Regions from separate parts of the Mesorhizobium sp. WSM4814 genome, predicted to be linked through region 2. Evidence: riboswitches for the same ligand, from Rfam matches in the RefSeq annotation. Region 2 holds a riboswitch; the other holds the start of a gene.
What was found. Region 2 has a riboswitch for thiamine pyrophosphate ahead of thiC (phosphomethylpyrimidine synthase ThiC). Riboswitches for the same ligand answer to the same signal wherever they lie in the genome.
Positions count from the first base shown of each region.

Region 1: it holds a riboswitch for thiamine pyrophosphate, as region 2 does, so the genes downstream of both, thiB (thiamine ABC transporter substrate binding subunit) here and thiC (phosphomethylpyrimidine synthase ThiC) in region 2, are expected to answer to the same signal.

Region 1 covers NZ_JBVVQT010000016.1:100,334-104,014, reverse strand. Annotated here, with positions in the region: gene AC0L2V_RS22375 (ABC-F family ATP-binding cassette domain-containing protein) at 1-1,693, opposite strand, end outside; gene AC0L2V_RS22370 (thiamine diphosphokinase) at 1,695-2,339, opposite strand; TPP riboswitch at 2,442-2,555, shown strand; gene thiB (thiamine ABC transporter substrate binding subunit) at 2,599-3,612, shown strand.
Region 2 covers NZ_JBVVQT010000004.1:100,437-115,025, forward strand. Annotated here, with positions in the region: gene AC0L2V_RS08930 (ABC transporter ATP-binding protein) at 1-867, shown strand, start outside; gene AC0L2V_RS08935 (hydroxymethylpyrimidine/phosphomethylpyrimidine kinase) at 984-1,748, opposite strand; gene AC0L2V_RS08940 (thiamine phosphate synthase) at 1,739-2,344, opposite strand; gene AC0L2V_RS08945 (thiazole synthase) at 2,341-3,114, opposite strand; gene thiS (sulfur carrier protein ThiS) at 3,119-3,316, opposite strand; gene thiO (glycine oxidase ThiO) at 3,285-4,286, opposite strand; gene thiC (phosphomethylpyrimidine synthase ThiC) at 4,283-6,112, opposite strand; TPP riboswitch at 6,214-6,330, opposite strand; gene AC0L2V_RS08965 (ABC transporter ATP-binding protein) at 6,432-8,072, opposite strand; gene AC0L2V_RS08970 (ABC transporter permease) at 8,069-8,992, opposite strand; gene AC0L2V_RS08975 (ABC transporter permease) at 8,996-9,910, opposite strand; gene AC0L2V_RS08980 (ABC transporter substrate-binding protein) at 9,992-11,500, opposite strand; gene kdgD (5-dehydro-4-deoxyglucarate dehydratase) at 11,605-12,510, opposite strand; gene AC0L2V_RS08990 (FadR/GntR family transcriptional regulator) at 12,574-13,326, opposite strand; gene trxC (thioredoxin TrxC) at 13,523-13,969, opposite strand; gene AC0L2V_RS09000 (bifunctional aminoglycoside phosphotransferase/ATP-binding protein) at 14,008-14,589, opposite strand, start outside.

The DNA of each region.
Region 1 (3,681 bases), on a different contig from region 2:
AGGCCGGGTCGGCGATATTATCCTCCAGCCGTGATATCGAGGCGGTCACCGCGTCGATCTTCTTGGGCAGCGATTCCAGCGCGAATTTCTGCTTGAACGACAGTTTTTTCGCCGGGCCCTTCGGCGCCGTTGCCTCGGTCCGGGCTGCCGCCGCCACTTCACTCGTCTCGGCCTTCGGCCGTGCCTTGCGGTCGTCCAGCCTGGTGCCGCCGCGCTGCGCCAGCATGTCGGAATAGCCGCCGGCATATTCGATCCAGCGGCCGCCGCCTTCCGGCGCGATCAGGCTGGTCACCGTGCGGTCGAGGAAATCGCGGTCGTGGCTGACCAGGATGACGGTGCCGGCAAAACCGGCGACCAGTTCCTGCAGCAGTTCCAGCGTCTCCATGTCGAGATCGTTTGTCGGCTCGTCCAGCACCAAAAGATTTGCCGGCCGCGCCAGCACACGGGCGAGCAGCAGCCGCGCCCGCTCGCCGCCCGAAAGCTCGCGCACCGGCGTGCGCGCCTGTTCCGGCTTGAACAGGAAGTCCTTCATGTAGGAGACGACGTGGCGCTGCTCGCCGTTGATGACAAGGTTCTCGCCGCGGCCGTCGGTGAGATACTGCGCCAGCGTCTCTTGCGGGTTGACCGCCTCGCGTTTCTGGTCGAGCGTGGCGATCTCCAGATTGGTGCCGAGTCGCACCGTGCCTGAGTCCGGCTTCAATTCGCCGGTCAGCATCTTCAGCAGCGTCGTCTTGCCGACGCCGTTCGGGCCGACCAGGCCAACGCGGTCACCGCGCTGGATGCGGGTCGAGAAACCCCTGACCACGGTGAGGTCGCCAAAGCTCTTCTCGATGTTCCTGGCCTCGATCACCAGCTTGCCCGATTCGGCGGCGTCGCTGGCCACCATGGTCGCCGCACCCTCGGCGCCACGATGGCCGCGAAAGCGCTGGCGCATGGTCTGCAGTTCGCCGAGCCGGCGCATGTTGCGCTTGCGCCTTGCCGTCACGCCATAGCGCAGCCAGTGCTCCTCGCGCACGATCTGGCGGCCAAGCTTGTGCTGCTCGCGCTCTTCTTCTTCCAGAACGGTGTCGCGCCATTCCTCGAAATGGCCAAAGCCCTTGTCCAGCCTGCGGGTCTGGCCCCGATCGAGCCAGACGGTGGCGCGCGACACGCGCTCGAGGAAGCGGCGGTCGTGCGAGATGACGATCAGCGCCGAAGAGGTGCGGGCAAGCTCCTCCTCCAGCCATTCGATGACCGACAGGTCGAGATGGTTGGTCGGCTCATCGAGGAGGAGAATGTCGGGCTCCGGCGCCATGACGCGGGCCAGGGCAGCACGGCGGGCTTCGCCGCCGGAGAGATCGTTCGGCCGTTCCTCGCCGGACAGGCCGAGATGCTCCATCAGATAGGTGGCGCGGTAGGGATCGTCGGCGGGTCCGAGCCCCGCCTCGACATAGGCGCGGACGCTGGCGAAATCATCCATGTCGGGCATTTGCGGCAGGTAGCGCACTGTTGCCGAAGGCTGGCGGAACACCTCGCCATCCTGCGGCTCGATCAATCCCGCAGCGATCTTCAGCAACGTCGACTTGCCCGAGCCGTTGCGGCCGACCAGAGCGATCTTGTCGCCCGCCGACGCCGTCAGTTCCGTCCCGTCGAGCAGCGGCGTGCCACCGAAGGTCAGTTTTATCCCGTCGAGATTGAGAAGCGGCGGCGCCATGTCAGCTTTCAGGTAGGGGGAATGGATGGGCGAGCAACAGCGCGCGGCCGCTGCCCAGCGCGACTTCGAGCCGGCCCTTGACCTCGTTGGAAATGGTCAGCGACGAGCCGAACGCCACCTCGACATGGTTCAACGGCCATTTGGCGCCGGTCACGGTCAGACCGGCAAGGTCGGAGAAGCCGAGAATCGAAAACAGCGTGCCGTCGGCGTAGTCGAAGCCGGCCTTTCCGGGAAGCAAGGGCACGCCTTCCTGTGCGCCACTGGTCAAAAGCACCTCTGTCCCTGCCTCGGCCAGCCGGACGCCGAGCGCCAGGTGCAGGAAGGCGTGGTCGGTGCGCTTGCCGCCGAACGCGCCGGCGAGCACGAGGCTGGTCGCGCCGCGTTCGAGCGCGGCGGCGATAGCCAGTTCGCCGTCGGTCTTGTCCTTTTCTGCCGGAAACACCTGGCGCGGCACGGCGGCGAGCCCGTCCGGCAAATCCGCCGGCACCGAATCGAAGTCGCCGACCCAGAGTTCCGGCGTCAGGCGCAGAGTCCGGGCATGGCTGATGCCGGCGTCGGCGGCGATGACACGCGTGCCTTCGACCTGGCGGTCGAGCAGCGGCGTGCGGATAAGGTCGCCGCCAAGCAGGATGGTGAATTTGCTCATATGCGTGGCCCTTACCAGCCCTGCTTGCGAAACGGAAGGCCGCGGTCTGGATGCCCGGCAAACTTCCGCTTGCGCCGCAGATGGGCCGGGCCTATGTGTCGAAGCGCTCTAACGGGGTGCTGGACGCGATCTTCGCGGACCGGCTGAGAGGCAACCTGCCAACCCGCTGAACCTGATCCGGTTTGTACCGGCGGAGGGATTAGACGTTTCGGACAACCCGACGCCTCAATTCCCTTCAACGCCAACGAAGGAGGCGCCGATGCGCACGTTTTTATACACACTTGTTTCGGCAGTGCTGCTCGCGGCGACCGTTCTCGCCGGCACCGGGCCGGCATCCGCGCAGGAAAAACTCACCGTCTATACCTATGAGAGCTTCACCGCCGAATGGGGTCCAGGCCCGGCGGTCAAGAAGGCGTTCGAGGCCGAATGCGGCTGTATTCTCGAATTCGTCGCGGTCGCCGACGGCGTCGCCCTGCTCAACCGCGTCAGGCTGGAAGGGGCCGCGACCAAGGCCGACATCGTGCTCGGCCTCGACACCAATCTGACGGCGGAAGCCAAGGCCACCGGCCTGTTTTCGCCGCATGGTGCCGTCATCGACGTCAAGGTGCCGGGCGGCTGGAGCGACGATATTTTCGTGCCGTTCGACTATGGTTATTTCGCCGTCGTCTACGACACCGAAAAGCTGAAGACGCCGCCGAAGAGCCTGAAGGAATTGGTCGAGGGCAATGCCGATGAAAAGATCGTCATTCAGGATCCGCGCACCTCGACGCCCGGTCTCGGCCTACTGTTGTGGGTGAAGTCGGTTTATGGCGACAAGGCGCCCGAAGCCTGGGCCAAGCTTAAGGCAAAGGTGCTCACCGTGACGCCGGGCTGGAGCGAGGCCTACGGCCTGTTCACCAAGGGTGAGGCGCCGATGGTGCTGTCCTATACCACGTCGCCGGCCTATCATATGGTCGCCGAAAACACCCAACGCTATCAGGCAGCGCCCTTCGACGAGGGCGCGTATCTGCAGATCGAGGTTGCCGGCATCACCAAATCAGGTGCGAAGAACCCGTTTGCGAAACAGTTCCTGACTTTCATGACCGGGCCGAAATTCCAGGATGTCATTCCCGAGACCAACTGGATGTTCCCTGCCGGCAAGACCGAGAAGCCGCTCAATCCGGCTTTCGAGAAGCTCGTCAAGCCGACCAAGACGTTGCTTTTCAGCCCCGAAGAGGTCGCCGCCAACCGCAAGGCCTGGGTCGACGAATGGCTGTCGGTGATGAGCAAGTAGGACTTAGATTTCTGCATGGTGTTCGCTCCACGCCACCCCCCTCTGGCCTGCCGGCCATCTCCCCCTCCA
Region 2 (14,589 bases):
GACATCGCGCGCGGCCAAGTGGTCGGCCTCGTCGGCGAATCTGGGTCGGGCAAGACCACGATCGGCCGCTCGGTGCTGCGTCTCATCGAGCCGACATCCGGCGAAATAAGGTTTGACGGCGTCGATATCACCAAGCTGAGCGCCGGGCCTCTGGCTCGCCAGCGCCGCAAGATGCAGTATATTTTCCAGGATCCGTTCGCCAGCCTGTCGCCGCGCATGACCATCGGTCAGATCCTGACCGAAGGCCTCGATATTCAGGGCATCGGCAGCAGGCGCGAGCGGCGGGAGAAGGCTGAGAAGGCGCTTGCTGCGGTCGAACTGCCGGCCGATGCCTATGATCGCTACGCCCACGAATTTTCGGGCGGGCAGCGCCAGCGCATCGGCATCGCCCGGGCGCTTACGCTCGAACCCGAATTCATCGTCGCCGACGAGCCGGTCTCTGCCCTCGATGTCTCCATTCAGGCGCAGATCATCAATCTTTTGCGCGACCTGCAGGTCCGGCTCGGCCTGACCATGCTGTTCATTTCGCATGACCTGGCCGTCGTCGAATATATCTGCGACACGGTGATCGTTCTCTACCTCGGCCGCATCATGGAAGTCGCGCCCGCTGCCGCGCTCTATGCCCGGCCGCAGCATCCCTATACGCGCGCGCTGCTCTCGGCCATTCCGTCGCTCGACCCGCTGGCCAGGCAAGGCCGGCAGGTGCTGAAGGGCGACATTCCAAGCCCGGCAAATCCGCCGACCGGGTGTGTTTTCCGAACCCGCTGCCCGGTTGCCCTCGACGCTTGCGCCGGCATCGTCCCGCCATTACGGGCAACAACGTCCGATGGCCATTTGAAGGCCTGCATTCGCGACGACATCGCTTGAGACAAGACCCGACAAGGCGATTTACTTCGCGTGCTGTCTGAGAGACTCTCCGAAGGAAGGCGAAGAACCGGCCGCCAGCTTGCTGCCCAGAAAAGCCCCCGCCAAGCTCAACCGCCTCAATCCCGAGAGATCGATTTCCGAAACTTCTCGAAAACCAACAGCTTGCTTTTGCGCACGCCGTCTTCAAGCAGGCTTCCGTTTGCCAGGTGCGCGGCGATGGCGCTGGCCAGCGCGCAGCCCGTCCCGCGCATCGATCCGCCAAGACGCGGCGCATCGAAGCGGATGGGCTCTTGATCGGCGCGCAGCAGGATGTCCGTCGATCGACACCCCGCGGCGTGGCCGCCCTTGATCAGCAGGGCTTGCAATCCGGCGGTGAGCAATTTCTGACCTTGTTGCAATGCGCCGTCCTCGTCGATGGCCAGGTCTGAGCCGGCAAGGACAGCCAGTTCGATGAGGTTGGGTGTGACGAGACGGCAAAGCGGGATGAGTTCATGCTTCAGGACGCCGATAGCGCCTGTGTCCAGAAGGGGCCAACCCGAAGAAGAGACCAGCACCGGGTCGATGACTGCCGGTATCTGTGGGTTTTGGCGCAGCACATCCGCGACGGCGACGATGGTTTGCTCCGTCGCGAGCATGCCGATTTTGATCGCCCCGACCGCATTGGCTTGCAGCGCGGCACGCATCTGATCGGCCACCAGACCGGGTTGCAAATTGTGGATTTGCGTGACGGCTTCATGCGTCTGCACCGTCACGGTGGTAACGGCAAGGCAGGTGCGCAAGTCGAGGGCGGAGATCGTCTCAATGTCGCGGGCTATGCCGGCGCCGCCGCTGGAGTCCGAGCCGCCGACGACAAGCACATGCGGTTCGCGCCTCAACGCCATCGGCTCGTCTTTTCGATCCACTGGCGCGTTCGCGCATCCGGATCGGCATCCAATGTGATGTCGGTCACTACCGCGGCGCTGTCCGCACCGGCACCGAAGACGCCCTCGATCCGGTCGGGATTGAGGCCGCCAATCGCGACCAGAGGTGTCGGCGCGATCCGGCGCTTCCATTCGCCAAGCCGTTCGAGCCCCTGCGGCGCCCATTTCATCTGTTTCAGGATGGTCGGATAGACAGGGCCGAGCGCGATATAGTCCGGTCTGGCGGCAAGGGCTGTTTCGAGTTCGAGATGGTCGTGCGTGCTGAGGCCGAGACGGAGACCTGCAGCCCTGATCCGGGTAAGGTCCGCCGCTTGCAGATCTTCCTGTCCGAGATGAATGAAATCGCAGTCCTCCTCGATCGCCAGCCGCCAGAAGTCATTGATGATGAGCTGGCATTTGTATCGGGCGCACAAAGCCTTCGCCTTGCGGATCTCGGCGCGCAACGCAGCCTCGTCGAGGTTCTTGACGCGAAGCTGCATCAGCCTGACGCCGAGCGGCGCCAGCCTTTCAATCCAGGCGGCGCTATCGACGATCAGATAAAAAGGATCGAGTTTCATTGAAAGATTGCCCGGCCGATTGTCGGCGTCGATGGGACGGCGAGGTCGCGCGGCTCGAGCAGGCCGGAGCGATAGGCCTCACGGCCGGCATCGACCGCCTTGCCGAACGCGCGCGCCATGCCGATCGGATCGGCGGCCTTGGCCACTGCCGTGTTGAGGAGCACCGCGTCGAAGCCGAGTTCCATCACGAGAGCCGCGTGAGATGGGCGGCCGAGGCCCGCATCCACGATCAGCGGGACATCCGGGAAATGGCCGCGCATCGAGCGGAGCGCGGTGATATTTACCGGTCCAAGCGCAGAACCGATCGGCGCGCACCAGGGCATGAGCACCCTGCATCCGGCTTCCAGCAATCGCTCGGCGACGACGAGATCGTCCGTCGTATAAGGAAATACTGCAAAACCGTCTTCGCACAGGATCCGCGCGGCCTCGACCAAGCCGAAGACATCCGGCTGCAGCGTATCATGATTGCCGGTCACCTCGAGCTTGATCCAGTTCGTGCCGAAGACCTCGCGCGCCATCTTTGCGGTCGTGACGGCTTCCTTGACGGAGTGACAACCAGCCGTGTTGGGCAGGACATGCAGCCGCAGCGATTGGATAAGCGACCAGAATTTCTCGCCACCCTTGCCCCCGGCCATTTCGCGGCGCAATGAGACGGTCACCGCGGACGCGCAGGATGCCTTGACCGCATCGGCAAGAATGGAGGGCGAGGGGTACTGTGCGGTGCCGAGAAGCAGGCGCGACGGAAGCTTGGTTCCGTAAAGCTCGATCACGTTACTAACCTCCTTGCATGGGTGAGAGGATTTCGATCCGGTCGCCGTCCTTCAGCTGGAACAGCGCCCGCTCAGTCGCGTGCACAAGGTCGCTGTTTACGGCCGTTGCGAGCCAGTTGCCCTCGTAGTCAAGTGCTGCGAGAAGCTCCGCCAGGGTGGCGGCGGTGATCTCATGCGCTTCGCCGTTGACCGTCAGTTTCATCAGCAAGTTCCACCGGTTTGTCAGAATCGAAAACAAGGTCGGCCGCCCGACGCGCCATGGCGGGGGCCAGAAGGAAACCATGGCGGTAGAGCCCGTTGATCGCGACGGTCCTGCCATGCGCTTCGACGCGCGGCAGGTTGTCGGAAAACGCCGGGCGAATGCCGACGCCCGTCTCAACGATCGCGGCCTCGCCGAAGGCGGGATGAACCGAATAGGCGGCGTTCAGGAGTTCCATCATCGCCCGTACCGTGACCGGCTCCGTGGACAGGCTCTCGACCATCGTTGCACCCGCCATGAAATGGTGGTCGGCGCGCGGCGCCAGATAGAGCGGCAAACGCGGGTGCAGCAGCCTGACCGGGCGCGACAGCGAGATGTCCGGTGTACGCAGGATCAGCATCTCGCCGCGAACGCCGCGAAGCCTTTCATCGCTGGACGCCATTCCCATGCAGTCGATCTCGCGGTCGAATCCCGTCATGTGCAGGGCGTCCATTCCGAAGCGGAACTCGACGCTGCTTGCGGCGAGTTTTTCATGCAGCGCCGCCATTGCTCGGCGTGGGTCGAGATGGGCCTCGCCCGGAAAGAACAGCCCGCGACGGAAGCGGCCGGCGAGATCGGGTTCCAGGAGCGCGATTTCGTCTTCGTCGATCCGCCGATGACCCGACGTGCGGCTTGCAAACCGGTCGAGTTCGCCCGCATCCCGCGGCATTGCCAAAACGAGCGTTCCGGCCCGCGTGACATGGCCCGGCAGGACCGCATCCCACCAGTCGGCGGCATCGCGTCCGAGATCCAGCACCGGCTGCTCGGCGCTTTCGCGCTCGCACCAGGGCGCCAGCATGCCGCCGGCCATCCATGATGCGTTGCCGCCAAGGCCATGCCGGGTCTCGGCAATGGTTACCGCAGCACCGCGGGCGGCGAGTTCGAAGGCGGCGGTGAGGCCGGCGACGCCGGCCCCTTTGACCAGCAGCCTCATGACGGCTCCGGCATCTTCGGCATGGGCGGTTCGCCGTCCACCGGCATGTAAAGATTGCCGCCCTCGCGGTACTTCGCGGCCATCGCCGCCATGCCCTCTTTCTGTGCCTCGGCCCGAATGTCGTGGGAGATGCGCATCGAGCAGAATTTCGGCCCGCACATCGAGCAGAAATGCGCCAGCTTGTGCGCCTCCTTCGGCAAAGTCTCGTCGTGGAAGGAGCGCGCGGTTTCGGGGTCGAGCGACAGGTTGAACTGGTCTTCCCAACGAAACTCGAAGCGTGCGCGGGAAAGGGCGTCATCCCTGACCTTCGCCGTCGGATGACCCTTGGCGAGGTCGGCGGCGTGCGCGGCTATCTTGTAGGTGATGACGCCCGTTTTGACGTCGTTGCGGTCGGGGAGACCGAGATGCTCCTTGGGCGTGACATAGCAGAGCATCGCCGTGCCGTACCAGCCGATCATCGCCGCGCCGATGCCTGAGGTGATGTGGTCGTAGCCGGGTGCGATGTCGGTGGTCAGCGGCCCAAGCGTGTAGAAGGGCGCCTCGCCGCAGACTTCGAGCTGCCTGTCCATGTTCTCCTTGATCTTGTGCATCGGAACATGGCCCGGCCCCTCGATCATGACCTGGCAATCCTTGGCCCAGGCGACCTTTGTCAACTCGCCGAGCGTTTCCAGTTCGGCGAACTGCGCCGCGTCGTTGGCGTCGGCGATCGAGCCGGGACGAAGGCCATCGCCGAGCGAGAACGACACGTCGTAAGCGCGGCAGATGTCGCAGATTTCCTCGAAATGCTCGTAGAGGAAGCTTTCGCGGTGATGATGCAGGCACCACTTGGCCATGATGGAGCCGCCGCGCGACACGATGCCGGTGACCCGGTCGACCGTCAGCGGGATGTAGTGCAGCCGCACACCGGCATGGATGGTGAAATAGTCGACGCCCTGTTCGGCCTGTTCGATCAGCGTATCGCGGTAGATTTCCCAGGTCAGGTCCTCGGCGATCCCTCCGACCTTCTCAAGCGCCTGGTAGAGCGGCACGGTTCCGATCGGCACAGGCGAATTGCGGACGATCCATTCGCGGATGTTGTGGATGTTGCGACCGGTCGACAGGTCCATGACGGTGTCGGCTCCCCAGCGGATCGCCCAGACCATTTTTTCGACCTCTTCGGCCATCGACGAGGTGACGGCTGAATTGCCGATATTGGCATTGATCTTGACCAGGAAATTGCGGCCGATGATCATCGGCTCGCTCTCCGGGTGGTTGATGTTGGCTGGAATGATAGCCCGTCCGCGCGCTATCTCGTCGCGCACGAATTCCGGCGTGACGAAGTCCGGGATCGCCGCGCTGAAAGAGTTGCCGTCGCGCTGCATCCCGCCGCGTAAGCTCTCGCGGCCGAGATTTTCGCGAATGGCGACGAACTCCATTTCGGGGGTGATGATCCCGGCGCGCGCATAGGCAAGCTGCGTCACCGCTTGGCCCGTTTTTGCCTTTAGCGGCCGGTGGCGCACGGGAAATTCCGGCGTCAGGCGCTCACCTGACGCAAAGCCGTTGTCCTCCGGCCTGACACTGCGGGCATTGTGGAATTCGACGTCGCCGCGTGCCGTAACCCATTCATGGCGAAACCTGGCGAGGCCCTTTTCGATGCTGGTTTCGACAGTCGGGTCCGTATAGGGGCCGGACGGATCGTAAACGGTGACAGGCGGTTCGCCCGCCGTCGGATGGACGGCGATTTCCCGCATCGGCACCTTAATGTGAGGATAGAGGACGCCGGACTTGTGGATTTTCCGTGAGGCAGGCAGCGGTCCCGTTGAGACGGCTGGGGTCAGGGCATTCATATTGAGGCTCCTTTGCTCATGCATTGGAGACCCAGTTCTGTGCCGGAAGGATGAAAAGACGCTCTGGTTGGCCTGCTTACAGGTTTTCGGGCATGGACTCCCGCAAAGCGCTTGCACCGTCCCTACGCCAGTATGAACTGGATCAGGTTCAACGGGTCACTGCGCCGCGAAAGCCAGCAGTATCTCAGCCCCTTGCCGGGACCCCCCTGGTGAATGGGTCAAATTGAGCGGGCGATCGCCATTTTGTCAAGCGCATTCGGCCCATCAGTCGGCAACGCTAGCTGGGCGCGCGCGGACAATCGAGGCCGATATCCAGGAACTATTGAGCCTGCGTAAGCCATTTGGGCCTGGGCACAGCCTGCAGCAGGCTTTGCGTATAGTCGTGGCGAGGCGCCCCGAACAGCGCCGCGGTTTGGCCTTCCTCGACAATCCGTCCGTCTTTCATGACCATGATCCGGTCGGCGAAATGGCGCACGATCGGCAGGTCGTGGGTGATGAAGATATAGGAGAGGCTGAGCCTGGTCCTAAGGTCGGCCAGAAGGTCGATCACCTGCGCCTGGATAGAGACGTGGAGCGCCGAAACCGCCTCGTCGCAGACGATCAGTTCCGGCTCGCTGGCAAGCGCGCGCGCAATGGCGATGCGCTGTCGCTGGCCGCCGGAAAACTGGTGCGGGTAGCGCTCGGCGTGCTCCGGCAACAGCCCCACCAATTCCAGGAGCTCTGCCACGCGAGCCTTCCACCTGTCCTTCGGCAGGATATCGCGGTGGATCACCCAGGGTTCGGAAATGATCGAATAAACGCGCATGCGCGGATTCATCGATCCGTATGGATCCTGGAAGACCATCTGGACCTTGCGCCGAAACGCCATAAGGCGCGTTCCATTCATGTCGAAGATGTTCTCACCGGCAAAGACCGCCTTGCCGGCGCTTGGCGCGTTCAGCCCCAGCAGCATGCGCGCGACGCTCGATTTGCCGGACCCGGACTCGCCGACGATGCCGAGCGTTTCTCCTCTCCTGACCTCGAAGCTTATGTCATCCACCGCCTTGAACGTCCGCTTGCTGCTAAAAGCTCCGGAAGCAAGCTCATAGTGCTTGGTGAGATGTTCCACCTTGAGCAGCGTCTCGCCGGCGATCGCCGTCGAACGCCTGTTGGGCGCCTCCGCTGCGTTGCCGTGGGGCAGGGCGGCGATGAGGCGGCGGGTATAGGCGTGCTGCGGATTGCTGAAGACCTCCCTGGCGATGCCCGTCTCGACGACCTTGCCGCCGTTCATGACGATGATCCGGTCCGCCATGGACGCGGCGACTTCGAGGTCATGGGTGATCATGATCAACGCCATGCCGGTTTCGCGCTGGAGATCGCGCAGCAGATCGAGGATCTGCGCTTGCACGCTGACGTCCAGAGCGGTCGTCGGCTCATCGGCAATCAGGATGTCCGGTTTCAGCGCGATCGCCATGGCAATCATCACGCGCTGGCGTTGTCCGCCCGAGAACTGATGCGGATAGAAGTCGACGCGGTTTTCCGACTCCGGAATGCCGACGCGCCGAAGCAGCTCTATCGTCTTGGCGCGTGCGCCCTTGCCGGCTGCCGCACCGTGGCTCTCAAAGACCTCCTCGATTTGGCGCCCCACCGTGTAGACCGGGTTCAAATAGGCGAGCGGATCCTGAAAGATCATCGCAATCCTGCGGCCGTTGATGCTTCGGCGCGCCTCGGCGCCGAGGCCCGACAGTTCGACGCCGTCGAAGAAGCAGGAGCCGGCCACGATATCGCCTGGCGGGCAGTCGACGAGATCCATCACCGTGCTGGTGCTGACGCTCTTTCCTGAACCGCTTTCGCCGAGGATCACCAGCGTCTCGCCACGGCTGACGTGGAAAGAGACATCGTCGACGGCGCGTACCGGCCGATCATCCGAAAGAAAATCGACGGTCAGGCCCTCGACCTTGAGAATGGTCGCGTTGCTCATCGGGCAGCTTTTCGCAATGTCTGAAGGCGCCAGCGTTGCTGCGGATCGGCAACGGTGCGTGCCCAGTTCGAGAGGATGTTGAGCGACAGCGTCGTCAGCATGATTGCAAGGCCCGGCCAGAATGCGATCCACCAGGCGGTGGCAAGATAGCCGCGGCCGTTTGCCACCATCGCGCCCCAGGTGAAGTCGGGTGGCTGAATGCCGAGGCCAAGAAAACTCAACGCCGATTCCGACAAAATGACTGTCGCGAAATCAATGGCTGAAATCGTCACCAATGTCGGCAGGACCAGGGGCGCGATGTGCCGGATGATGATCCGGGCCGGCTTCGCGCCCATGGCTCGCGCGGCGCTGACGAACATGCGCTCGCGCAGCTCCAGCACTTCCGCGCGCGCCGTTCTGAGGTAGATCGGCATGCGCGTGACGGCGAGAACGATCACCAGGTTGGTGATGCTCGGACCCAGCGTGTAGAGCACGATGAGCGCCAGCAGCAGCGAGGGAAAGCTCATGACGACATCGGCCAGGCGCAGGATGAGATGGCTGTACCAGCGCTCCGAATAGCCCGCTAACAGGCCCAGTGTTCCACCGACCAGCATCGACGCGAACACCGCCGCCGCGGCAATGCCGAACGTGTTCTGCGCGCCGACAATCAGCCTGGCCAGGATCGGCCGGCCGAGGGTGTCGGCGCCCAGGACGTAGATCCAACCGCTGGCCAGCGAGAACGGGGCGAGGTTGCGCTGGCGCAGCCCCAGCCGCGAAGCGGCGTCGCCCACCAGCCACGGGCCAAGGACCGCTGCGATGACGACGATCGCCAGGAAAATAGCAGCGGCGAGCGCAAGCCTGTCGCGCTTCAAATAGGCAAAAATCACGCGACCGCTGCCTGGAACGGCCGCCGGCTTGATGTCGGGGGTGATGATCGTCATGGCTCAGTACCGGATGCGCGGATCGAGAACCGCGTAGAGCAGGTCGATCGCGATGTTGAGGATGAAGATGGCGGTTGCCGTCACCAGAATGGTCGACTGGACGACGGCAAAATCGCGCTGGATGATCGAATCGATCATCAGCTTGCCGATGCCGGGCCAGCCGAATATCGACTCCACGACGACGGCGCCGTTGACAAGGCTGGTCGCCAGGTCGCCGGCGACCGTGACGACGGGCAGCAGCGAGTTGCGAAGCGCATGGCCGAAGATGATCTTCTGCCGCGGCAGGCCCTTGGCCCTTGCGGTCTTGATGTATGGAGTGGCAAGCGCCGACAGCATGGTTCCGCGCACGACCTGCACCAGGAGACCGAAAGGGCGAAGCATCAGCACGAAGGTCGGCATGATCCAGTGGACCCAGGTGCCGGTGCCGGATGTCGGCAAAAGCCCGAGCCCCACGGCGAAGACAAGGATGCCGACGATGGCCACCCAGAAATCCGGCGCGCTTGCGCCGGCCAGCGAGACGAGGCTGGCGATACGGTCGAAGATGCTGCCCGGCCGCGCGGCCGCCAGCGAGCCGACAAGGATTGCCAAGGCGGTCGACAGCGTGATCGCGACGACGGCCAGCTTCAGTGTTTCCGGGAACGCCTCAAGCGCGACCTGCATCGCCGAGCGGTTCTGGCGCAGCGATTCACCGAAATCCAGCTGCAGCAGATCGCGCAGATATCCCAGAAACTGCCAATGGATCGGCTGATCGAGGCCGTTCAACCGCGCGAACGCGGCCCGAGCTTCCGCAGTCGAGTCCAGAGGCAGGTACAAGGCGGAAGGATCGCCGGTGAGCCGTGTCAGGAAAAAAACCAAGGTCAAAAGACCGATGACCGACAGGATGCTGTGCGACGCCCGGCGTCCAAGATAGCTTATCATTTCGGATGCCCTTCGGCGGATATCGACGGAGGCAACGGGTCGGGGGCGCAGGGCGACGACCGCCTGGCGCCCCCGTATCGCTCAGTCTTTGATGGCGATATTGGCCAGCGGTATTTCGCTGTTGGTGGTGATATCGGGCTTCCATTCCAGCCTGGTGCCAACCCGGGTGTAGCCGATCATGTGGAACATCGGGATGTCCGCCACCACTTCGTTGCGGGCCTTGCCGAAAATCGCCTTGAAGCTGTTGGTGCGGGCTTCGCCGGTCGCCGCCAGTGCCTCGTCTATCTGCTTGTCGAATGCCGGATCGGCCAAGGTCGAGTAGCTGCCACTCGATCGATAGAAGATCGGCACCGTGAAGGCCGCATCGCCCTTGTTGTTGTCATGCATCATCTGCAGGAGATTGGGGCCGCGCTCCGCCGGGAACGGCTTTTGCAGATAGCGCAGCCAGTCGGCGACATCGAGCATGGTAAGCTTGACGTTGAGGCCGGCGTCCTGCCACATCGTCATCATCGCCTCCATCGCTTCGGCGCCGTTCGGATAGATGCCGTTTCGCCCGATGAGCTTGATCTCGGTGTCGACCGCGACACCCGCCGCGCGCGCCTCTTCGATGAGCTTTTTCGCCTCTTCCGGATCATACGACCAAGGCTCGAGCGCATCGTCATGGCCGTTGATCCCGGAGACGACCATCTGCGACGCACGCTTGACGTCGTCGCCGAACAGCTGCGCAAGGCCTTCCCAGTCGATCGCCAGGTTGAGCGCCTTGCGCACGCGCAGGTCGTCGAGCGGCGGCTCGGCGGCATCGATGCGGATGGCGGTGGTTTCGGAGTTCAGGTAGGCGAAATCCGTCTCCGGATTGCTGGCGTCCTGGATGGCAATCGACGGTGTCAGGTCGGCTTCGCCGGTCTCCACCATGGCGGCTCGAATCGAGGATTCGGGTCGCCAGACATAGGTTGCCTTGGTGATCTGCGGTTTGTTGCCCCAATAGCCGTCGAACGCGTCCAGCACCACGGTCTGCGGGGAAAAGGTCGACAGCGTGAACGGGCCGGTGCCGACCGGATCGTTCACCGCCTGGTCGACCGGCGTCTTCGGCGAGACGATCATGACCACGCTCAACAGCGTCGGCATGATGGGCTCGGGCCTGTCCGACTTTATTTCGACGGTCAGCTTGTCGACCGGCGTCAGCGTCAGTTTGGCATCGCCGAATTTCGCAATGTTGCTGCAGGTAAGCTTGCCGCTGATCATCCTGTTGATGGAGAAGACGACCGCATCCGCATTGAGTTCGGTTCCGTCCTGGAATTTGACGCCCTCGCGCAGCTTGATCCGCCAGGTGGTCGGGTCCACGCTGGTCCACTCCGTCGCCAGTTTCGGCTGGGGCTGTCCGCTGACCGGATCGATGACGGTCAACGATTCAACCACGTTTTGGCTGAGTATCTGGCCGACATTGGTGATGATGGTGCCGCAGGGCTCCAGATTGGCCGGCTGCTCCGGCAGGACGATACGGATCTCCTGCGCCGCTTCCTGTGCGACGGCCGATGGCGCGGCAGCGGTCATCAAAACGATAGCTGCAATCGCATGAATGCTTCTGTTCATGTCACTCCTCCCTTGATCTTCCATTTGGGATCTTCCGTTTTGGCTGGCGCACGAGACGATCCTCCTCATCCCGTGCGGCCGACAATTTGCCGATCTCGCGGCAGCTAGGCGGCGATCTTCTCGATCAGTCCGCGCAGCACGTCTTTCTCCTGCGGCTTCAGATCCGTCAGCGGCGGCCGAAGCGGGCCGGGTGTCCGTCCGATGAGCTCGACGCCGGCCTTGATGATCGACACCGGATAACCTTGCTCGCGATCGCGCAAAGCCGCGAAGGGGAAGAAGAAGCTGTGCAGGATTTCTTCCATCACAGCGCGATCACCTGTCCGCATCGCCCTGTAGAAGCGCTGGGCCAATTCCGGCACGAAGTTGAAGACCGCGGAGGAATAAGTCGTCACGCCGGCGCCGTTGAAGCCCTCGGCGAACAGCTCATGCGTGGGCATGCCACCGATGTAGCAGAGCCGATCGCCGAGCTTTGCGGTGACGTGGCGGACAAGATCGACCTTGCCTGTGCCGTCCTTGAACCCGATGAGGTTTGGGCACGCGTCAGCAAGGCGGGCGACGGTGTCGGCATTGGCGACCGAGTTCGCACGGTTGTAGATGATGACGCCGAGGCCGGTGGACTGGCACACGGCTTTGACATGCCGAAAAATCCCTTCTTGCGAGGCCTCCATCAGATAGTGGGGCAGAAGCAGGAGACCGTCGGCTCCCGCAGCCTCGGCGCGGCGGGCGATTTCCGTGGCGAGCGCCGTGCCGTAACCGCAGCCGGCGATGATCGGCACGTCTCCCGAGGCATCCTTGGCCGCGCGGGTAACGTCGGCGACCTCTTCTGGCGACAGCGAGAAGAATTCACCGGTGCCGCCGGCCGCGAACAGGGCAGCGGCACCGAACCCCGACAGCCATTCGACATGCGCGCGATAGCTTTCGAGATTGAGGCTGAAATCCTCGTTGAAATGCGTGACCGGAAACGACAGCAGCCCTGAAGCGACCCGCGACTTGATTTCATCTGGCGACAAAGGAATTCATCCCACAAATTAATATGATGTCATCTAGATTCATATGATGAGTGTCCTGACGAGTCAACCGCCGGCGTTGTGCTGATTTGTCGGGCGCCGGACGGTCAGGGCGCGATAGCGCTTTATCCCGGTCACCAAATGGCGGCGCATCGCCTCACGCGCCTTTTCCGGATCGCGGGCGAGGATCGCATCGGCGATTTCCCTGTGCTCCTGCAGAATCGGATGGTCGCGATTGGGCAAGGGGTCGACGCCGCCCATCATCGTCTTGAACTTCACCCGCGGGATCATCCGCCGGCCGACATGTTCGAGGAAGGCCTTGAATCTGGCGTTGTTGGTTGCGGCGGCAATCGCCATGTGGAACTGGAAGTCGGCATCGTCCGTGGGTTGCCCTTGCGCCATGAGGTCGGCGAACCTTTCGACCTGGGCCTCGATTTCGGCCTCTTGCGCGGGCGAACTGCGGGCGGCGGCAAGGCCGGCTGCCTCGACTTCGATGCCGATGCGCAGCTCGAGCTCTTCGATGATGTCCGAGATCTTGTTCGTTTCGTCAGTGAACAGCTTCAATCCCTCGTCGACGGGTTTCGGGCCGAGAACGAAGACGCCGGCGCCTTGCCGCGATTCCACCAGCCCATCGGCACGAAGCGCGGCGATGGCCTCCCGGACCACGGTGCGGCTGAACCCGAACCGGTCGATCAGCGCGGGTTCTGTCGGCAATTTATCGCCAGGCGCATAAAAGCCGGCTTCGATCTGGCCGCGCAGGGCGTCGGCAACCTGAGAGACGAACGACCGCCGGGACGTTCGATGTTCGGCCTGCTGCATGGGTCCTCCCAACTTTGCCGGATCTGAGGATCCATACTCCCAGTGCGGGCCAAAAGCGAGGTCATCATATGAAAATTCGCCGTTCGATGTCTCGAACTTCTTAATGTCATCATATGGCTTCTGTGCTCAGTGTCGGCCATCAGTTCGCCCGTCGTGCTGGGCACGGCGATCAGCGAAATCCACGCAGTAGCAGCTTTCAGGCTGCGGCCGGCAGGTGATCGCGGACCCACCTGACGATCTGTCCCGCCGTCATTGCGCCGGATGCGCGCGCAACCTCCCGTCCGCCGTGGAAGATGATCATGGTCGGGATGCCGCGGATGCCGAGCCTGGCTGCAACGGCCTGCTCATTGTCGGAATTGAGCTTGATCAGTCGAACATGCGGCTCCAGTTCGTTGGCTGCCGCTTCATAGGCCGGCGCCATCATCTTGCACGGACCGCACCATGGTGCCCAGATGTCGACGACGACGGGGAGGCTGCTTCGCGTGACCTGGCGATCGAAACTCTGTGCATCGACGTCTGCCGGGTGACCCGAGAACAGCCTGGAGCCGCACTTTCCGCATTTCGCGTCCCCGGCATCGCGTGCCGGCGGCAGGCGATTGACCCCGCCGCATTTGCCGCAAACCACCAGTTTCTCCTGCGTCATTCCCATTTACTCGTCTTTATGCGCGCCGCTCGTCGCCGTCACGATGCGGTCTTGAGTGGAGGATTCTGCGCAAAAGCGACTGCGTCCGAAACCTTGGCCAATTCTGCGGCGATATCGGCGAGCTTTCGATCGGCGTCGACCTTGCGCCAGTTGGACGGGGTAGCCTTTCGCTGCAATTGCCGCGACAAGATATCGACTGTGGCGTCAGAAGGACCGCCACTGCGCTCGCTCACCCGCTGCCAAAGAACGAGCGGATCCGCCTCCAGCCAAAATCCGGCGAAAGCAATGTCTCTGCCGTTTGCAGCTTTCTCGATGCGGTCGCGATCGGCCGGCCGGTCAAAGACGGCATCGGCGACCACCGAACCGCCTTCGGCAAGGATCAAGTCGGCGCGCCATGCCATTTCGCGGTAGACGCGGTCCGACACATCAGGTCGATAAGCCCTGTCCGGCAGCTTCGTCTCGGCTGGCACCCCATGCAGGGCTTTGCGGATGCGGTCGCTTTCGACAATGCGTGCGCCGGGCGGCGCGCCAACATGTGCGGCGAGTGCCTCGGCAACGGCCGTCTTGCCGGAACCGCTCAAGCCGCCGATGGCGATCAGCCGAGGCGGCTTTTCCTCGAG